Regions from separate parts of the Faecalibacterium sp. AF10-46 genome, predicted to be linked through region 1. Evidence: predicted binding sites of a transcription regulator. Region 1 holds the regulator's gene; each other region holds the start of a gene.
The links. Region 1 encodes Rex, which represses fermentation and respiration genes when NADH is low (regulators of the CRP and FNR family bind a similar motif). Its sites were predicted from a motif close to ATTGTTAANNNNTTAACAAT; they were not measured.

Region 1 (5,213 bases):
AGACCTTGGAGAAGCCGCCGTTGTTGTCGCCGAACTTGATCTCTTCGCCAACGGTGAAGCCGTCCTTGTTGGCATCATCCAGAGCGGAGGAGTACTTGGAAGCAGCGGAATCCCACTCGAAGATACCTGCGATCTTACCGGTGATCCACTCGTTGGACTGGTGGGTAGCGGTATCGGAGTTAGCGGAGTAGTAGGTCTTCAGGTTCATCATGACGTGGCCATCCACCAGGCTCTTGATGAAGTCGATGCCCTCAGCGATCTCGTCCTCGGTGTAGTTCAGGGTAGAGGTGACGGGATCAGCCCAGTCCTTGCCGTACTTGGACTCGAGGTAGAACACCATCAGGATCATACGGTCGTATGCGCCCAGATGCATGGGGTAGTAATCGTCGCCCAGCTTCTCCTTGAATGCCTTGCCGGCAGCCATCAGATCATCCAGAGACTTGGGAACTTCGGTGATGCCAGCCTTGTTGAAGGTGGTCATGTTCCAGAAGAAGATACGGCCGGTCATGGAGACAGGCACGCACTGCTGAGCGTTTGCAACGTAGCAGGCATCCAGAGCAGCGTCATCCCACTGGGTCAGATCCAGAAACTTGGAAACGGTGTTCAGATCCACGAACTTGCTGCCATCAGCAGAGTAGTTGTACAGCCAGTTCCAGTTCACCTGGCACACATCCTGTGCGTTGCCAGCGATGAAGGCAGCTGCCATTTTCTCTTCCCAGCCGGACCATGCGGCGAAGGTGGGCTCGATGGTGATGTTGGTGTGCTCAGCCTGGAACTCCTTGATGGCGTTCTGGTAAGCCTCGTGACGGCTGTCGCCGCCCCACCAGCTGATGGTCATGGAAACAGGGCCGTCAGACAGTGCCAGGCTCTCGTCTGCAGAAGCAGCGGGAGCGGAAGAAGCGGTGGAAGCAGCAGAGCTGGATGCAGCAGAGTTGCCGCCGCAGGCAGCCAGAAGGCCGGCAGCGCCCACAGCGCCGGTGACCTTCATAAAATCACGACGAGAAATTGCCATGCTCATTTTTGTTCTCCTCCTAAATACAGAAAACATCATCTCGAACGGGGGTTCTGCACATACCCCGTTGTATACAATTATGATAACAAAACAACAACCAAAAAGAAAGACGCAAATTGCAGATATCTAAACAAAAAACGTACAAATATTGCTCTTGTTTTCACGCGAGAATTGATGCCTTTGCTGAAATGAATAAACTTGGCTCGAAAAACTGTGCAACATGTATATTTCGCCATTTTGCATAGAAAACTGGGATGTATCATAGGGGGAACGTCGAATTTTGCAATAATTTTGTAAACATTCGGTTTTGGAATATGGAACTGTTGCATACATTGTGGCAGAGCAACACATTAAAATGGCCCGGATGCGGGCTTGCAAACTGATATATCAATAGTGCAAAAAATGTGCACTCTGATATATCAATCGCGTGAAGCAGGCATCCGGCACCGGTCTGCAGGCGTTGAAATCGGTGCTTCTTCGCCCTTTTGGGGGGTGAAGAAGCATCGACAGCGACATATTTTGCGCTGCTGCGTGGACAGCGCCTGTGGGCCGGGGAAAAAAAGAAAGACTGCCGTGTCGTTGAACACAACAGTCTTGTATACAAGCTTATTCGACCTGCGAAGCAGCTTTTTCGGCGTAGAACGCGCGTTTTGCCTTGAAGTAGCACTGGGGGCACATGCTCACGTACTGCACATCGTTTTCCAAATCGATGGCCACCTGCTCGCCCTCAAAGACGAACCTGCCGTTCACCCTGCGGCAGTTGCAGATGGCCTTGCGGCCGCAGGTGCAGATAGTCTTCATCTCCTCGATGGTGTGGGCCAGCTCCAGCAGGCGGGTGGAGCCGGGAAAGCCTTTGAGTGAAAAATCTGCCCGCAGGCCGTAGCAGATCACCGGAATGTTCAGATCCACAGTTACCATGAACAGCTGCTCTGCCTGCTGCGCAGTGAAAAACTGGCTCTCGTCGCACAGCACGCAGGCCAGCGGCGCACCGTCAGCGTTGGCCGTGCGCACGGCCTCGAATACATCCGTCTCCGGCGGGATCAACAGATCAGCCTTGCGGCGCACGCCCAGACGGCTCACCAGCTCACCGCCGCCCTTGGTGTCCACCTGTGGCTTGAGGATCAGCACCCGCATCCCCTGTTCTTCGTAGTTGTGGGCTACCTGCATCAGGGCGGTGCTTTTGCCGCTGTTCATTGCGCCGTAGCGGAAATACAGTTTTGCCATTTGAAAAACTCTCCTTGCAGAAGAACCCTCTCAGTCAAAGCCTGAGAGGGTCCTTTTATTACTCTTGTTCCTTATAACAGGTATCTTCAGTCCTGATTGCGCAGGCGGTAGCCAAGGCTCATCAGGCTGTCGCCCAGATGGACATTCTCCACCACCACATCGGGATACGGCACAGAGAGGTCATAGTGGGAGAAGTTCCAGAAGCCCTCGATGCCCAGATCTACCAGACGGCCGCTGACCTGTTCCGCACCATCGCGGGGCACACAGAGCACTGCGACCTTGGGGTGATGCTCGGCACAGAAAGACTCCAGCTCGTCGATATGGCGGATCTGGATGCCGCTGATCTCCTTGCCTACCTCGCTCTGTGCCACATCAAAGGCGGCGATCAGGCGGTAGCCGTTGGTATCGGTGGTGATAAAGCGGCTCACTGCCTTGCCCAGACGGCCGCAGCCGATCAGGATGGTGGGCAGGCGGTCACCGTTGCCGAACAGCAGGCCTTCCAGAATGGAGAGCAGGTTTTCCACCGAGTAGCCGATGCCCTGCCGGCCATTCACATCGCCGATGCAGTTGAAGTCCTGCCGTACCTGCGAAGCGGTGGTGCCCATCTGAGCAGCCAGCTCGCGGGAAGAAATGCTGTTGATGCCGTCCACCTGCAGAGAGCGCAGATAGCGGTAATATTTGGGAAGACGCTTGATAACGGGAAGTGAAGCCTTTGCAGGGGTGTTCATAGAATACTTTCTCCTTTCGCTCTATCGCAGTACTTGCCGCAGCTGCCTGCTTTACAGATGCGGCGCAGAGAAACCCCGATCCGTTTACGGGTTCATATTGCAGATATTACAATCAATTATTTAAAGTATACTGCACCGATGGAGAATGTCAAATCATTCTCAAAAAAATTTTATGAAATGTTACCGCTTTTTTGCTGCAGCGAGTCTGCATAGCCCGGCACAGGCTGGGGAATGCTGACAGAAAACGCAGGAGGAAAGCATATGAACGATGAAACGCAGCTGACCGACGAGCGTCGGCTGGAAAAGGAAGAGATCGAAGATCTGGGCACGGTCACGCTGGCCCGCGGGGAGCATGTGATCCACTGCCTGACCGTCATCGGCCAGATCGAAGGCCATTCGGAAGCGCCGCAGGGCCAGAAGACCACGAAGTATGAGCATGTGATCCCGCAGCTGGTGGCCGCGCAGGAAGATCCTCGCATCGAAGGTCTTCTGGTGTTGCTGAACACGGTAGGTGGTGATGTGGAAGCAGGCCTTGCGCTGGCGGAGCTGATCGCCAGCGTGTCCAAACCCAGTGCAACGCTTGTGCTGGGCGGTGGGCACTCCATCGGCATCCCGCTTGCCGTCAGCGCCCGGCGCAGCTTCATCGTGCCCACAGCCACCATGACCGTGCACCCGGTGCGGCATTCCGGTGTCATTCTGGGGGTGCCGCAGACCATGCGCAGCTTTGAGCAGATGCAGCAGCGCATCACCGGCTTCGTAGCGGCCCACAGCGGCATGACCGAAAAACGCTACACCGACCTGATGCTCCACACCGGCGAGCTGGTGATGGACATGGGCACCGTGCTAGATGGACGCCGGGCCGTGAAGGAAAAGCTCATCGACGAGCTGGGCGGGCTTTCGGATGCGCTGGCGTGGCTGTATAAAGAGATCGAACGCAAATGAAGGCCGATTTTGTACAACAATAGGTTTGCCATTTTCTTCCCTGCGTGGTACAATAATAAAATCAAATAGTGTGTCTACTACAAACGCGGGGAACAAAGAAACATGGCAACAAAAAAACGTAAAACGACAACACGGCGCGCAGCATCGCGCAAAAAGCGGGCCGAGCAGCGGCTTCCGGCGGGGCTTGGCACCCTGTTTGCAGGCCTTTTGCTGGTGGTGCTGGCCTTTGTGGAGGGAGATTCGGCATGGAAGGCCCTGCACGATGTGCTGTTCGGACTTTTTGGCTGCGGCAGCTTTGTGCTGGGCGCGGCAGTGTGTTGCCTTGCTGTGCAGTATACCCGGGGCGAAGACCTTCTGCCCAAGATCTTCAAGCTGGTTCTTGGGCTGGTGTTTGCCTGCGGCACGGTGATCGTTTTTTCCGATATCCAGCCGCAGGGCATGTCGGCATTTCAGATGACGGCTGCCTGCTACGCAAACGGCGTGAATGCATGGATCGGCGGCGGTGCGTTGGGCGCACTGCTGGGCGGCAGCCTGCTGCTGCTGTGCGGACGGCCTGCGGCAACCCTTATCATGATCGTGCTGGCACTGTGTGTCAGCCTGTACATTTTTGATCTGACCCCGGCAGAGGTGTGGCAGTGGCTGTGCGCTGCGTTTGGCGGCGTGCACGCAAAGGGTGCGGCCATGGCGCAGCAGAGCGCAGCCCGCCGCGCTGAACGTGCCGCTGCCCGCGCGGCAGAAGCCGAGGCTGAGGAAGACTACGACGAAGCAGAAGATGAATACCGGGATGAGGAAGATGCCGAAGAGGAGATGGAAACTCCGGCTTTCCGCATCGGTGTGCCGGACTGGCTGAACGGCATCCGCCACTGGGGCCACAAGGTGACCGAAGAGATGGAGGCAGAGGAGCCGGAGGCCGCCCCACAGCCGGAGCCGCCCGCAGATACTTCCGGCCAGCCGCTTGCCCAGCCGGAGCCTGCTGCCCCGGCCATCACGCCGGTGCAGGTACGGGTATCCCGGCCCCGGGCTTCCTTTGACGTAGACCTTGGCCCCGACCACACTGAGGTGAAGGAGGGCGGCAGCGAACCCATCGAGCCGCTCATCGTGGGCCCGGGCGGCACCTTTGGGCAGAACCCGCTGCGCCCGGCCCCCAGACCTGCCCCGCAGCCCATCGTACAGGACGCGGTGGAGACCGATGCATCCGATTTCTTTGCAAAGGCTGCACAGCCGGTGCAGCCTGCGGCAGCGGAAAGCTTTGATACTCCGGTCATGACCCCGGCAATGCCGACGGCCCAGCCGGAAAGCCCGGCAGC
Region 2 (5,213 bases), on a different contig from region 1:
AGGATGGTCAGCGTAACGGACAGCACATTGACCAGACCATGCATCTTTTCCGGAATGAACCGGCGCAGAAAGCTCTCGATGGTGTTGCACACAGGCTTGAGCAGGTAGGCGATGACGGCACCGTAGATGAATGGCATCAGAATGCCGGTCAGCGTGGAGATGGCATCGCCAAAACCATCGAAGCGGTAGATCAGGAAAAAGAAGATGATGCTCAGGGAGATCGCTCCAAATCCTGCCAACATCCCGTAGAGGTAGGGCTTGATGTGCGGCTTTTTGTCCATCATGATAGACTCCATTTCAGCCGCGGACAGCAGGAATCTCCGCGGCACTTATCAGATTTTGTTGCTCCTGCGCCAGATGTGCATTTTTTCGGCTTCCTTGATCAGGTCTTCACGGAAGTCGGGATGTGCTACGCTGATCAGAGCTTCGGCCTTTTCCCAAGTGGTCAGGCCCTTCAGGTTCACGCAGCCGTACTCGGTGCACAGGTAGTGGATGTTGGCACGGGTATCGGTGATGATGCTGCCGTTTTCCAGAGTGGGACGGATGCGGCTCTCCAGCTGGCCGGTCTTCTTATTAAAGAAGGTAGAGGACAGGCAGATAAAGCTCTTGCCGCCCTTGGAAAGGTATGCGCCCAGAACGAAGTCCAGCTGACCGCCGGCACCGGAGATGTGCTTGAGGCCTGCAGTCTCGGCGTTCACCTGACCGAACAGGTCGATGTCCACAGCGTTGTTGATGGAAATAAAGTTATCCAGTGCGGAGATGCTGCGGATATCGTTGGTGTAGTCCACGGGTGCAGACATGCACTCCGGATTATCGTTCAGGTAATCGTACATTTTCTGGGTGCCGGCACCGAAGGCGTAGACCTGACGGCCCTTGTCCAGCTGCTTGCATGCACCGGTGATCTTGCCGGCCTTGGCGATATCCACAAAGGCATCCACATACATTTCGGTGTGCACGCCCAGATCCTTCAAATCGCTCTGTGCGATCAGGCTGCCGATGGCATTGGGCATACCGCCGATGCCCAGCTGCAGGCAGGCACCGTTGGGGATCTGCGGAACGATCAGGTTGGCAACCTTCAGATCCACTTCGGTAGCAGCACCGGGAGCGGCCATCTGGCCGATGGGCGGGTTCTCGCCTTCCACGATGCCGGTGACCTGAGAAATGTGGATGCAGTTCTCCATGCCGCCAAGGCAGCGGGGCATGTTCTTGTTGACCTCAACGATGATCTTCTTGGCTTTTTCGCACACAGCACCCAGATGAGATGCACTGGGGCCGAAGTTGAAGTAGCCATGCTCGTCCATGGGGGCCACCTGGAACACCGCCACATCCAGCGGATCCGGGCTTTCGCGGTAGTAGCGGGGCAGCTCGGAATAACGGATGGGGGAGTAGAAGGAGAAGCCCTGTGCAATGGCCTTGCGCTCGATGCCGCCCATATGCCAGCTGTTCCATGTCATGTGTGCAGCGGGATCGTCGATCTGGAAGATCGCGGGCACCCACATCAGGATGCCGCCGCGGAAGTTGACACCTTCCAGCTCAGGCAGACGCTTTGCAATCTCGGCATCCACCGCCACAGGGGTGTTCACAGCCCAGCCGTAATCCACCCAGTCACCGCTTTTGACCAGTGCGGCAGCCTGAGCGGCGGTCATTTTCTTCTGAGCATACAGTTCCGTAAAATCCATTATAAACCATCCTCTCCTATAATAACATAAAGGAATTGTAAATTTATCATTTACTCTTCCTGCACGGACAAATCTTTGCAGGATGTTTACCACCTGTTGGCAATTTGAACACAGCTCTGACACAGGCGGATGATATCCTGATAACCAGCAGAAGGCAGCTGTCGGACAGGGCAGCAGATCTGCACAACTTAGTTATAACATTAACAATGTGTAGAATCAATAGTTTATCGAGAAAATTTTGACCGACTGGCAATATGGACAAAATTCGCGGAGTTTTTAGGCGATTGTTTGGTGCTGAAAAACCAAAATCTTTGCAAAAGGACTTGATAAAATTTTGACGATATGGTTTACTTATAGCGTAGCAGGCAGCTGCGATGCAGCATGACATTGATTGTTTAAATTTTAACGATAAAACGTACAGCTTGCACAAAAATCTTGCACCCAAGACTGGAAAGTGCTATCATGGCAGAACCAAAACGCGCTTTTCACAGCGCTCAAGGAGGACACCAGACGATGGCAACAGCAGTTTATCCCGGTTCGTTCGATCCGGTCACAAAAGGGCATCTCGATATCATCAAGCGCGCAGCAAAGATCAACGATCATCTGATCGTGGCGGTGCTCATCAACAGCGCAAAGAATCCGCTCTTCACCGTGGAGGAGCGCGTGGAGCTTCTAAAGGAATGCTGCAAGGGCATCCAGAATGTTTCGGTGGAGAGCTTCGACGGCCTGACCGTGGAGTTCGCCAAGAAACGGCACGCTTCGGTGATGGTGCGGGGCCTGCGGGCGGTGACGGATTTTGAAAACGAGATCCAGCTTGCGCAGACCAATCACGCACTGATGCCCGGCATCGAGACCATGTTTCTGGCAACGAGCATCAAGTGGAGCTACCTTTCTTCCACCATTGTAAAAGAGGCAGCTTACTACGGCAGCGACATCGGTAAGTTCGTCACACCCAATGTGGAAAAGGCGGTCAACGAAAAGTATGCGCTGATCCGGCAGAAAAAAGACCCCGAGACCTAATTTGTAAAAGCGCTTACGGGCGTTTTGATAAAAATGGCTTACGAAAAGTAACACATACACAATTCAGGAGGCTATTCACATGAAAAAGATCGTTATCGCATCTGCATGCCGTACCGCTATTGGCAAGTTCGGCGGCACTCTGGCAAACGTTCCCGCAGTTGAGCTGGGCTCCATCGTCATCAAGGAAGCTCTGAACCGTGCAAACGTCGCTCCCGAGCAGGTCGATCATGTCTACATGGGCTGCGTCATTCAGGCCGGTCTGGGCCAGAACGTCGCTCGTCAGGCTGCTCTGAAGGCTGGCCTGCCCATCGAGACCCCGGCTGTCACTGTCAACGTGGTGTGCGGCTCCGGTCTGAACTGCGTCAATATGGCTGCTCAGATGATCGAGGCTGGCGATGCTGATATCGTGGTCGCAGGCGGCATGGAGAACATGGACATGGCTCCCTTCGCACTGCAGAAGGCTCGTTACGGCTACCGCATGGGCGCTCCTATGGGCAAGAGCGAGATCGTGGATACCATGGTCAACGATGCTCTGTGGGATGCCTGCGGCTTCAACAAGCACATGGGCATGACCGCTGAGAACGTCTGCACCAACGAGACCTATCAGAAGAAGTACGGCTACAGCCCCATCACCCGTGAGATGCTGGACGAGTTCTCATACAACAGCCAGCTGAAGGCTGACAAGGCCATCAAGGACGGCGCTTTCAAGGACGAGATCGTTCCCGTTGTGATCAAGGGCAAGAAGGGCGACACCGTGTTCGATACTGATGAAGGCCCCCGTCTGAGCGCTCCTGAAGTGCTGGCAAAGCTGAAGCCCGCTTTCACCAAGGACGGCATCGTGACCGCCGGCAACTCTTCCGCCATCAATGACGGCGCTGCTGCTCTGGTCATCATGAGCGAGGAGAAGGCTAAGGAGCTGGGCGTGAAGCCTCTGGCTACCTGGGTCGCAGGTGCTTTGGCTGGCGTTGAGCCCGAAGTCATGGGCCTGGGCCCCATCGCCGCTACCAAGAAGGTCATGGCAAAGACCGGCCTGACTGTTGCTGACATGGATCTGATCGAGGCCAACGAGGCATTTGCTGCTCAGTCTGTGGCTGTCAGCCAGGCTCTGAACTTTGATATGAGCAAGGTGAACGTCAACGGCGGCGCAATTGCTCTGGGCCACCCGGTCGGCGCTTCCGGCGCTCGTATCCTGGTCACCCTGCTGTATGCTATGAAGCATCGCGGTGCACACAAGGGCCTGGCTACCCTGTGCATCGGCGGCGGCATGGGCTGCGCTACCATCGTTGAGATGGACTAAGCTCCACCTCTTGGAATCCTGACTGAATGACAGACCCGGACGGGGAAGGAAACCGGAGAGCCTTTCCTCCGTCCGGGGGCTGTTTGTGATAATTGATAAGATTTGAATAGGAGGTTTTCACAATGGCATTTGTAAAAACCGAGGTGCAGGGTGCAGTTGAGATCATTACCATCGACCGCCCCAAGGCACTGAATGCCCTGAATCCCGAAGTTCTGGCAGACCTGAAGGCAGCTTTTGAGGCTGTGGATCAGGAGAATGTCCGCTGCATCGTTCTGACCGGCGAAGGCGACAAGAGCTTCGTGGCAGGTGCAGATATCGGTTCCATGAGCACCATGACCAAGGCAGAGGGTGAGGCCTTCGGCAAGCTGGGCAATGATGTGTTCCTGATGATTGAGAGCTTCCCCATCCCCGTTATTGCAGCCGTGAACGGCTTTGCACTGGGCGGCGGCAACGAGCTGGCTATGAGCTGCGACATCCGCATCTGCTCTGACAACGCTGTGTTCGGCCAGCCGGAAGTGGGTCTGGGCATCACCCCGGGCTTCGGCGGTACCCAGCGTCTGGCACGTCTGGTCGGCATGGGTATGGCAAAGCAGCTGGTCTACTCTGCACTGAACATCAAGGCGGACGAGGCTCTGCGCATTGGTCTGGTGAACGCTGTGTATCCTCAGGCTGAACTGATGGAGAACGTACTGAAGCTGGCCGGCAAGATCGCAAAGAATGCACCCATCGCTGTACGCAACTGCAAGAAGGCAATCAACGGCGGCATCAGCCTGCCCATCGAGAAGGCTGTTGAGGTCGAGGAAAAGCTGTTCGGCGACTGCTTCGAGACCCACGACCAGAAGGAAGGCATGGCCTGCTTCCTGAGCCGTGAGAAGCCGAAGCCCAAGGCAGTGTTCACCAACAACTAATCCATTACTACATAATTTTTGATATTAAAGGAGAGGTTTCCTATGAAGATCGGTGTTATCGGCGCTGGCACCATGGGCCAGGGCATCGCAAAGGCATTTGCACAGGTTGAGGGCAACACCGTTGCTCTGTGCGACATCAAGCAGGAGTGGGCCGAGAATGGTCTGGCAAAGATCAAGAAGGGCTACGAGAAGCTGGTTGCCAAGGGAAAGATGACGCAGGAAAAGGCAGACGCTATCGTTGCTGCCATCACCCCGGGCCTGAAGGAAGACCTGTGCGCTGACTGCGATCTGGTCGTTGAGGCTGCTTTT
Region 3 (5,213 bases), on a different contig from region 1:
GCTGCGCAGATGCTGCAGGCGAAGATACGGCAGAAGATGCGGGCTCTGCCCCACTGAGCACGGCGCGTGTGATCCGGTAGGCAGCCAGCGGCAGAATGCTGCCCAGCACCAGCAGGACCGCAAAGATTGGCAGAAAAAACTTTTTCATAGTCCCAAACCCTCCGACAGCGGTGTTTTTTTAATCAGAATACCGGATATACCCTGAAAAAAGATGCGAAACAGGGAAAAAGCCTTTTGTGGTGCAAGCGTAAAAAAGCACCAAACCGGCTTTTTGTACGCTGAACGGTGCAGTTGATGCTTGAATTTACTCGTCAAAAGCGATAATATAGCATTATACCCATCATTGAGGGTGGGCGGGAAAGTATATAAATAGGATGAAAGGAGAATTCCCCTTATGAATTTTGCACATTCGGAGGTGGCAACGCTGGACCCGAACACAATGCGGACTTTGTGTGAGGAATATGTTGCCAACAACTACATCGATCCGGAGACGAGCGAACGTCTGGGGGTCAAGCGCGGCCTGCGCAACCCGGATGGCACTGGTGTGCTGGCCGGCCTGACCAACGTCTGCGACGTTGTGGGCTATAAAAAGGATCAGGAAGGCCATGTGATCCCCACTCCCGGCAAGCTGATCTACCGCGGTGTGAACATCAACGAGATCGTAGACGAGGCCTACCGCAATGACCGCTTTGTGTTTGAAGAGGTGATCTGGCTGCTGCTGTTCGGCAGTCTGCCCAACCGGGAGCAGCTGGACGATTTCTGTGAGATCCTGGCAGAGCACCGCGCCCTGCCGGAAGGCTTCATGGACACCATGAACGCCCCCTCGCCCAATATCATGAATAAGCTGCAGCGCTGCGTGCTGGGCCTTTACTCTTACGATGAGCACGCCGAGGATCTGAGTCTGGAGAACATCCTGAGCCAGAGCATCAATCTGATCGCCAGCATGCCCACCATGATGGTGAACGCTTACCAGATGAAACGCCGCTACTACGATAAGCAGAGCATGTTCTTCCACCTGCCCAAGCCCGGCCAGAGCACGGCAGAGCACATCCTCAGCACCTACCGTCCGGACCAGAAGTTCACCCACGAGGAAGCAAAGCTGCTGGATATGTGCCTGCTGGTGCACGCCGACCACGGCGGCGGCAACTGCTCCACCTTTACCACCCGTGTGCTGTCCTCCTCCGGCACCGATACCTACTCCGCAATCGCGGCGGCCATCGGTGCACTGAAGGGCCCCAAGCACGGCGGTGCCAACCTGATGGTGAACCGTCAGCTGAAGGATATCCTCAAGCATGTGGAAAACCCCGAGGACGACGATGAGGTGCGCGAGTATCTGCGCCGCATCCTGCGCAAGCAGGCGGGCGATGGCTCCGGCCTGATCTACGGCATGGGCCACGCGGTGTACACCATCAGCGACCCTCGTGAGGTGATCCTGAAGCAGCGCGCCCGCCATCTGGCCTACGACAAAGGCTTTGAGGAAGAGTATAATATGCTGTGCAGCATCGAACGGCTGGCCCCCGGCATCTTTGCCGAGGAAAAGGGCAGCACCAAGCCGGTGTGCGCCAACGTGGACCTGTTCAGCGGCCTGATCTACAACATGCTGGGCATCTCTGAGGATATTTACACCCCGCTGTTCGCCATTGCCCGTGTGCCCGGCTGGTGTGCACACCGCGTGGAAGAGGTGGTATTCGCCAACCGTATCATTCGTCCCGCTTACAAGTATCTGGGCGTGCGCCAGAAATATAAGCCGATCGAGGAACGCTGATGAATCCTTCTGTTTTGTTCGTTTTTATCCTGAGCATTCTGCTGGGCGTGCTGCGCGCGGCAGACCTTGCCTTTGGCACCGATGCCGTCACCGGTTTGTGCGTGGTCGGCTCGGTGTGGTGGCGCTATCTGGCACTGGGTATCGTGGTGCTGGCTGCAGTGCTTGTGGGCCGTACACAGCCTTCCCGCTCGGAAGCGGTGCGTAGCCGCAGGCCGCTGGCCGGTATTCTGGCTTTTGTCGGTGCAGTATGTTTTCTGGCCGCAGCGGGTGCACAGATCGCGCTGGGCGCAGCTTCCGGTCTGGGCGGCTTTGTGCGGTGCATTCTGGAATGCCTGTGCTCCGCGTGGCTCAGCACCATGGGCCGCTGCTGGCTCAGCCCCAACGAGTGGAAAAAGCCCTTTGGCGGGCTGTATCTGGCCGTGGCGGGCAGTCTGCTGTTCTACTGGAACGTGCTGCTGCGCTTTATGGAGAACAGCTCCAGCTGGCACCGCGTGACCCCTACAGCGGCGGTGTGGCAGGCGCTTGCGGCACTGGTGTTTTTGGCAGCGCTGGCCCGGGCGCTGCATGTCCCGCAGCCGGGCAATGGCAAAACACTGTGCGCAGCCGGGCTTGCCGCATTTGCACTTTGCCTGTGCTGGCAGCTGCCCTACGTACTGGTTTTGATGAGCGGCCTGAGCTGGGCCACACCGGCTGTCTGGCCGGAGATCTTTGCCGGACTGGGCCTTTGCTGCGTGGGCGGCATTGGCGGAGCGTGCGCTGCAGCCTGCTTGAACGGGGAGAGCTGACAAAAATGTTGGCACTCTGTTGGCGCAATTGCCGAAAAGCAGGGAATGAAAGGAATTAAAATCGTACAAAAGCAAAAAATGCAGTGAATCTCTTGTTAATTTTTTGGCAGATACTTGAAACTTTCTGCGTTTTGGTCTAAAATAAAGATACCGTGATTTATCCGATTATGGGTAAAATAATTAGGAGGTACTATTAACATGGCTGTTAGAGTTGCTATCAATGGTTTCGGTCGTATTGGTCGTCTGGCTTTCCGTCAGATGTTTGATGCTGAGGGTTACGAGGTCGTCGCAATCAACGACCTGACCAGCCCCAAGATGCTGGCTCACCTGCTGAAGTACGATACTGCTCAGGGTTCTTTCTGCGGCAAGATCGGCGAGGGCAAGCACACCGTCGAGGCTACCGAGGACTCCATCATTGTTGACGGCAAGGAGATCAAGATCTACGCTGTTAAGGACGCAAAGGACGCTCCCTGGGGCGAACTGAACGTTGATGTCGTTCTGGAGTGCACCGGCTTCTACACCAGCAAGGAGAAGAGCATGGCTCACATTCAGGCTGGCGCAAAGAAGGTCGTTATCTCTGCTCCCGCAGGCAACGATCTGAAGACCATTGTCTTCTCCGTCAACGAGAAGACCCTGACCGCTGAGGATCAGGTCATTTCTGCTGCTTCCTGCACCACCAACTGCCTGGCTCCCATGGCTAACACCCTGAACAAGACCTACCCCATCGTCTCCGGTATCATGACCACTGTTCATGCTTACACCGGCGACCAGATGATCCTGGATGGTCCTCAGCGCAAGGGCGATCTGCGCCGTGCTCGTGCTGGCGCACAGAACATCGTTCCCAACACCACCGGCGCTGCTAAGGCTATCGGCCTGGTCATCCCCGAGCTGAACGGCAAGCTGATCGGTTCTGCTCAGCGTGTGCCTGTTCCCACCGGCTCTACCACCATTCTGGTTGCTGTCGTCAAGGGCAAGGATGTCACCAAGGAGTCCATCAATGCTGCTATGAAGGCTGCTACTTCTGAGTCCTTCGGCTACAACGAGGATCAGATCGTTTCTTCCGATGTCATCGGCATGCGTTACGGCTCTCTGTTCGATGCTACCCAGACCATGGTCGCTAAGATCGACGACGACACCTATCAGGTTCAGGTCGTGTCTTGGTACGACAACGAGAACTCCTACACCTCTCAGATGGTCCGTACCATTAAGTACTTCGCTGAGAACTGCTAATCATAGCTCTACGCTCAAAAGCGCTTGAGGTGCCGTGCTGAATAACAGTTGATACCGGCTTTGCCGGTACGAACATGCTGTGATTGGCATGACAACAGGATATTGAGTTCAACACCCTTCCTTTTGCGGGTTTCCGTGAGGGGAAGGGTGTTTTTTTGCTGAAAAAAGCAATGGAACGAGTTTCTTTCCAAAATGAATATGTTGCAACAAAAAGACGGAATAAAGTACGGAAATCTTAGCCATGAAGCAGGCAATGATACAGCTGAAAAGTATTGTATCCCAAAGGAAAAAATGGTAAAATGTTTTTAGTGTCGATAAATACATTTACGAAATTGATATTGATGATTCTGGAAATAAAATGTCAATGAATTGCGGCGTAAATCAGTCAAAAACCTGGGCGTAAATGCGTCCGGGCTTTTTGTGATGTAAAGGAAACCGGGCCGGAGTTTGGCACGGTATGGGGATGAGATCCCTAAATGGGGAAAGCGACGGGAAAGGGAAAATGAAAGAGAAATTGAGGCTTGCTGTTTTTGGCCACAAAAGGTGGTCGAGAGAGGGCGGCGTGGAGATCGTGGTAAAAGAGCTGTGCACACGGATGGCGCAGCAGGGCTGTCAGGTGACATGCTACAACAGATCGGGACATCATGTGAGCGGTGCGGAATATGATGATGCCAGTAAAATTGAATACGCTGGAATCTGCCAGAAATATGTTCCGACCATTCAGCGGAGAGGGGATGGAGATATAATACGCGGCTGTCATAATAGGGACAAGGGTACGGCAGAGAATGAAAGGCCCCGCAACCCGAAGTTCATATTTTCTTACCCGAAGAATGAACGACTGATCTTTTTGGGTGGCAGCAATGCCATCCAGAAAGAAATCTCGACCATGAGGGTGGGGTGACAGCCAGCGGACAGGCAAGCGAGCCTATCCGCTCTTTGTGTTGGCTGAGATATTGATGAAGAAATTGAGTGGGATTGCGGGAAAGATTTATGAGTAAGAAACTTGCGATTGCGATGTTCGGACAGAAGCGATTATCGAGAGAAGGCGGAGTAGAGATCGTTGTCAAAGAGCTCTGCACCCGAATGGCACAGAATGGTTGTGACGTGACCTGTTACAACAGAGCAGGCCATCATGTGAGTGGTGCAGAATATGACGATGCTGGTAAAACGGAGTACGAGGGAATCCGTCAGAAGTCTGTTCCGACTATTGAACGGCGCGGACTTGCTGCAGTCAGCTCCTCCGCATTTGCGGCACTTTATAGTGCATTTGGAAAATACGATGTGGTGCACATCCATGCCGAAGGGCCGGCGTTCTTTGCATGGCTGCCGAAGATGTTTGGGAAAAGAGTTGTAGTTACCGTCCATGGGGAGTGTGAAATAATATGGACAACCAGAAAAAATCCTGATTTCATGCGGGTTTACGCGGCTTGACC

Region 2: a site for Rex is predicted at 2,070-2,089, ahead of coaD (pantetheine-phosphate adenylyltransferase). Genes of this name have one in related genera too.
Region 3: a site for Rex is predicted at 2,642-2,661, ahead of gap (type I glyceraldehyde-3-phosphate dehydrogenase). Genes of this name have one in related genera too.

The regions. Positions count from the first base shown of each region.
Region 1 covers NZ_QVGY01000005.1:101,700-106,912, reverse strand. The annotation lists gene DWV57_RS07380 (ABC transporter substrate-binding protein) at 1-1,018, opposite strand, end outside; gene DWV57_RS07375 (thymidine kinase) at 1,619-2,236, opposite strand; gene DWV57_RS07370 (redox-sensing transcriptional repressor Rex) at 2,323-2,964, opposite strand; gene DWV57_RS07365 (ATP-dependent Clp protease proteolytic subunit) at 3,226-3,906, shown strand; gene DWV57_RS07360 (DNA translocase FtsK) at 4,009-5,213, shown strand, end outside.
Region 2 covers NZ_QVGY01000001.1:285,013-290,225, forward strand. The annotation lists gene DWV57_RS01425 (AI-2E family transporter) at 1-284, opposite strand, end outside; gene DWV57_RS01430 (butyryl-CoA:acetate CoA-transferase) at 333-1,679, opposite strand; gene coaD (pantetheine-phosphate adenylyltransferase) at 2,193-2,699, shown strand; gene DWV57_RS01440 (acetyl-CoA C-acetyltransferase) at 2,779-3,996, shown strand; gene DWV57_RS01445 (enoyl-CoA hydratase-related protein) at 4,119-4,904, shown strand; gene DWV57_RS01450 (3-hydroxyacyl-CoA dehydrogenase NAD-binding domain-containing protein) at 4,947-5,213, shown strand, end outside.
Region 3 covers NZ_QVGY01000007.1:46,751-51,963, reverse strand. The annotation lists gene spoIID (stage II sporulation protein D) at 1-148, opposite strand, end outside; gene DWV57_RS08875 (citrate synthase) at 395-1,765, shown strand; gene DWV57_RS08870 (hypothetical protein) at 1,765-2,550, shown strand; gene gap (type I glyceraldehyde-3-phosphate dehydrogenase) at 2,749-3,780, shown strand; gene DWV57_RS14980 (hypothetical protein) at 4,283-4,681, shown strand; gene DWV57_RS08855 (glycosyltransferase family 4 protein) at 4,771-5,211, shown strand.